DNA from 2 places in the Micromonospora sp. NPDC047467 genome. Region 1 is predicted to be linked to the other one. Evidence: riboswitches for the same ligand, from Rfam matches in the RefSeq annotation. Region 1 holds a riboswitch; the other holds the start of a gene.
The links. A riboswitch is a leader RNA that binds a small molecule or an ion and turns the genes downstream of it on or off. The one in region 1 is predicted to bind cobalamin.

Region 1 (2,193 bases):
CGCATCATCTTCCCGTACAGCTCCCGCGCGGGGACCTGCCGCACGTAGCGGCCCTGCGCCTCGGCCTCCCGGTACGCGGCGTCGAACCGCTCCCCCCACAGGTCGGGCAGCTCCGGCACCTCGTGCGGGTCGAACAGCGACCACATCTCGTCGGCCTCGACCCGGCGCATGAACTCGTCCGGGATCCAGTTGGCGAGGTTCAGGTTGTGGGTACGCCGGGCGTCCTCGCCGGTGTTGTCCCGCAGTTGCAGGAACTCCTCGACGTCCGGGTGCCACGGCTCCAGGTAGACGCAGGCCGCGCCCTTGCGCCGGCCGCCCTGGTTGACCGCGGCGACGCTCGCGTCCAGCGTGCGCAGCCACGGCACGATCCCGTTGGACTGCCCGTTGGTGCCACGGATCAGCGCGCCCCGGGACCGGACCCGGGAGTACGCGATGCCGATGCCACCGGCGAACTTGGACAGGTTGGCGACCTGCGCGTACCGCTGGTAGATCGAGTCCAGCTCGTCGCGCGGCGAGTCGACCAGGTAGCAGGAGGACATCTGCGTGTGCCGGGTGCCGGAGTTGAACAACGTCGGGGAGCTGGGCAGATAGGCCAGGCTGGACATCAGCCGGTAGAAGCCGACCGCCTCGTCCGGCGTACGGGACAGGCCGCAGGCCACCCGCAGCAGCCAGTACTGCGGGGTCTCCAGCACCAGCCGGCTGGTGGGGTGACGCAACAGGTACCGGTCGTACACCGTGCGCAGGCCGAAGTACTCGAACCTCCGGTCGCCGTCCGGGTCGATCGCGTCGTCGAGCATCTCGGCGTGCGTCGCGACGAACGCGGCGGTGCCGTCGCCGATCAGGCCCTCGGCGTGGCCGATCCGGATCGACGCGCTGAACGAGGTGACGCCCTGCCGACGCACCTCCTTGTCGACGTAGCCGGACAGCAGCCGGGCGGCCAGGCGCGAGTACTGCGGTTCCTCGCCGATCATCTCGGCCGCGGTCTGGATGGACAGCCGGTCCAGCTCGGCCGTGGTCGCGCCGTCGTACAGGCCGCTGATCGTGCGGGTCGCCACGCGCATCGGGTCGACGTCGGCCAGGTCGTCGGCCCACCGCTCGACCGCCCGGACGATCCTGTTCACGTCCACGGGCTCGGTGGCGCCGTCGCGCTTGCGGACCTGCATCGGCGTCCGTCGCAGCGCCGTCTCGCCGCTGACCGGGGCTACCTCGGTGACTGTCACCACTCACTCCTCGCGAGTTCGAGACCAGATGGCCCTCGGACGCGAGGAGACAGACACCGGCGGACGCCACGCTGGGCGTGGGTCAGGTGGCGTCAGCCGTCCCACGCGGCCTCGGACCGCCGCGCACCCGGGTGCGGGTACGCGGCGCGCTGGCAGGTCTTCGGACTCGTGGGCACGACCGGGCTCGCCGGTCTCCTACTGGCCGTCGCTTCCCGGGCCGATTGGTGGCCCAGTGCCGATGACGGCTGTCGTTCCCACTCACCGCTGCGGGACAGTCCCGGATTCCCACCGGGTTCCCTCTTGCCTCGACCACTCCGAACGAGCGGCCGAACCAGCTGCGCTCGACACCATATATAGGGGCAGCAGCGTTTGTCACACCCCACATGTCGACGTCGGCGTGTCGGCGGCACCGACGCCCACCACCATCGATCGACGGGTCAGCCCGCGAGTGCGACTGTCTCCGCGGCCCGCGTGCGTCGCTCGACCGAGAAGCTGATCCCCGCCAGGCCCAGGCCGGCAATCGCAAGGACCACGCCCACCCAGGCCGGCGCGAGGTAGCCGAAGCCCGCGGCGATGACGACGCTGCCCAGCCCGGCACCGAGGCTGTTGGCGATGTTCATGGCGGACTGGCTCATCGCCGCGCCCATCAACTGCGCGCCCGGCGCGACAGTGATCAGGCGCGCCTGCAGGACCGGCCCCAGGTAGAGGCTTGTCGCGCCCACCAGGAACGCACCGACGAACAGGCCGACGCCGTTCGATGCGACGAGGCCGAAGACGGCGATGCTGACGATCATGGCGACGAAACCGACGTACATGCTCCGGCGCAGGTCCCGGTCCGCGAGCCAACCGCCCAGGGCGTTGCCGACTGTCATGCCCAGGCCCACCGCAACGAGCACCCACGGCACGGTCGTGGCCGAAAGGCCGGCGACGTCGGTAGTGACCGGCGCGAGGTAGGTGTTGACAGCGAAGAGAC
Region 2 (2,193 bases), 280 kb from region 1:
CTCCGGCTTCCCGGTGGGCGCAGCGCCGGCGCCGCGCAGGGCCCGCACCCCGAGGATGATCAGGTACGCCGCACCGACCCAGCGGATCACTGTGAACAGCACCGGCGAAGCGGAGATCACCGCGGCGAGTCCGCAGACGACCGCCGCGATGTGTACCGCCTCCCCGGCAGCGACGCCGAGCGCGGCCACCACCCCCGCGCGGGTGCCGTAGCGGGTAGCGTTGGCCAGCACGAACATCATGTCCGGACCCGGCGTCACCATGAGCACGACGATCGCGGCGAGGTACCCGGCCAGCGCCGCAATGGATAGCCCGAGCACGTCTCAGCCCTCCTCGGTGCCGTCGAGCAGCGCCCGCCGCAGGGCCAACCGGTGCTCGCGGCGGATCTCCGCCTCGCGGTACCGCCGCCGATCACCGTCAGTCTCCGGCAGCAATGGCGGCACCGAACGCGGCTGACCGTCGTCGTCGATCGCGACCATGACCAGATGAGCCGTGGCCACATCGGTGGGCGGCACCGCCCGGTCCCACCGGTCGGCGGTCACCTTGACAGCCACCTCCATCGAGCTGCGTCCGGCCCAGGTGATCCGGGCGTCGACGTGCACGACGTCACCGACCCGGACCGCGCGCAGGAACGCGGTCTCGTCGATCGCGGCGGTCACCGCCGGGCCGTCGGAGTGCCGGGCGGCGACCACACCGGCCACCGAGTCGATGAGGTTGAGGATCCGGCCGCCGTGCACCGTACCCATCAGGTTGGTGTGATGCTGATCCATGATCTGCGACAGGGTCAGGTGCGAGGCCGACGGCGCGCGGCCGGCGATCGTGGTGGTGTCGTGCACAGCGGTAGTCCGTCCCTCGGGAAACCACACCACCGGAACCGCGGACACGCTGACGAGCACGCACCGGCGCACACCGCGCGACACGTCACCCGGTCAGCCCACCCGCGAGGCCGACGGCAGCGCACACGGTTGTGTACGCAGCGCGGGCAGGTCTTCGGACTCGCGGGCCTGACCGGTCGTGCCGGTCCCCTACTGGCCGTCGCTTCCCAGGCCGGCTGGCCCAGTGCTGATGACGGCGGTCGTTCCCACTCACCGCTGCGGGGCAGTCCCGGACTTCCACCGGGTTCCCTCTTACGACGCCCAGCCGGTCACGACCAGGCGAACCAGCGCCACCAGCCAGTCTAGTTGATCGTCAAGGACTTGCCGCCGCCGAGGCAGGTGGGCCTGACGTCGACTGGTTCGTTGTCATCGACCGGTCGCGGCCGAGCTGGCTCGGTTGCCCGCCTGACCGGTCCGACCGCTCGGTACGCGGCCGGGCGAAGGTCGCCGCGACGATCACCTACAACGTCGTCGAGGCGGTCATCGCCATCAGCGCCGGGACGATGGCGTCCTCGACCGCGCTAATCGGGTTCGGGCTCGACTCCGTCATCGAGGTGGCCTCGGCCGGCGCCGTCGCCTGGCAGTTCTCCGGCCCCAACCACGAACGCCGCGAACGCACCGCCCTGCGGATCATCGCGCTGTCGTTCTTCGCCCTCGCCGCGTACGTGTCCGTCGAGTCGGTACGCGCGCTCGTCGGCGCCGACCGCGCGGAGCACTCCACGATCGGTCTGGCCCTGGCCGCGGTGTCGCTCGCGGTGATGCCGTTACTGTCGGGCGCGCAGCGGCGTAGCGACTGCCTCGACCACTAACGTTCGCGGTATTGGATGACCGCCGTCCGGCATGCCCGCCGCCAGGGCAAGCCAACTCGGATGTCACCTATCGGTGCCGCAGACCCATACATTCGCTGCAGGTGGTGGCGAAACGTGCCGGCCGTGAGCGGCGCGTCGGATCACTACCGAAGCCACCGTGCCGACGTGCCGGGCGGGACCAGTCGATGGTCCGCCCGGCACGGCCCTCACCTGTCGCGAAGCTCGTTGGCAGCGACGACCAGGTGTTCGAGAGATGCCTCAACCTCGGCATAGCCGCGGGTCTTGAGACCGCAGTCGGGGTTCACCCACAGCCGCTCCGCGGGGACCGCCGCCACTGCCCGTCGTAGCGCCTCGACGACCTCGGCATGCGAGGGCACCCGGGGAGAGTGAATGTCCCACACCCCGGGGCCGACACCCCGGCGGTATCCGATCGCGGCGAGGTCATCAAGGACTTCCATCTTCGAGCGGGATGCCTCGATGCTGGTGACATCGGCGTCGAGAGCGTCGATGG

Region 2: it holds a riboswitch for cobalamin, as region 1 does, so the genes downstream of both, ABZ780_RS22175 (acyl-CoA thioesterase) here and ABZ780_RS23335 (ribonucleoside-diphosphate reductase subunit alpha) in region 1, are expected to answer to the same signal.

The regions. Positions count from the first base shown of each region.
Region 1 covers NZ_JBEYTO010000008.1:322,864-325,056, reverse strand. The annotation lists gene ABZ780_RS23335 (ribonucleoside-diphosphate reductase subunit alpha) at 1-1,163, opposite strand, end outside; cobalamin riboswitch at 1,354-1,571, opposite strand; gene ABZ780_RS23330 (MFS transporter) at 1,658-2,193, opposite strand, start outside.
Region 2 covers NZ_JBEYTO010000008.1:44,255-46,447, reverse strand. The annotation lists gene ABZ780_RS22180 (LysE family translocator) at 1-318, opposite strand, end outside; gene ABZ780_RS22175 (acyl-CoA thioesterase) at 322-834, opposite strand; cobalamin riboswitch at 962-1,177, opposite strand; partial or broken gene ABZ780_RS22170 (cobalt transporter) at 1,242-1,664, shown strand; gene metE (5-methyltetrahydropteroyltriglutamate--homocysteine S-methyltransferase) at 1,889-2,193, opposite strand, start outside.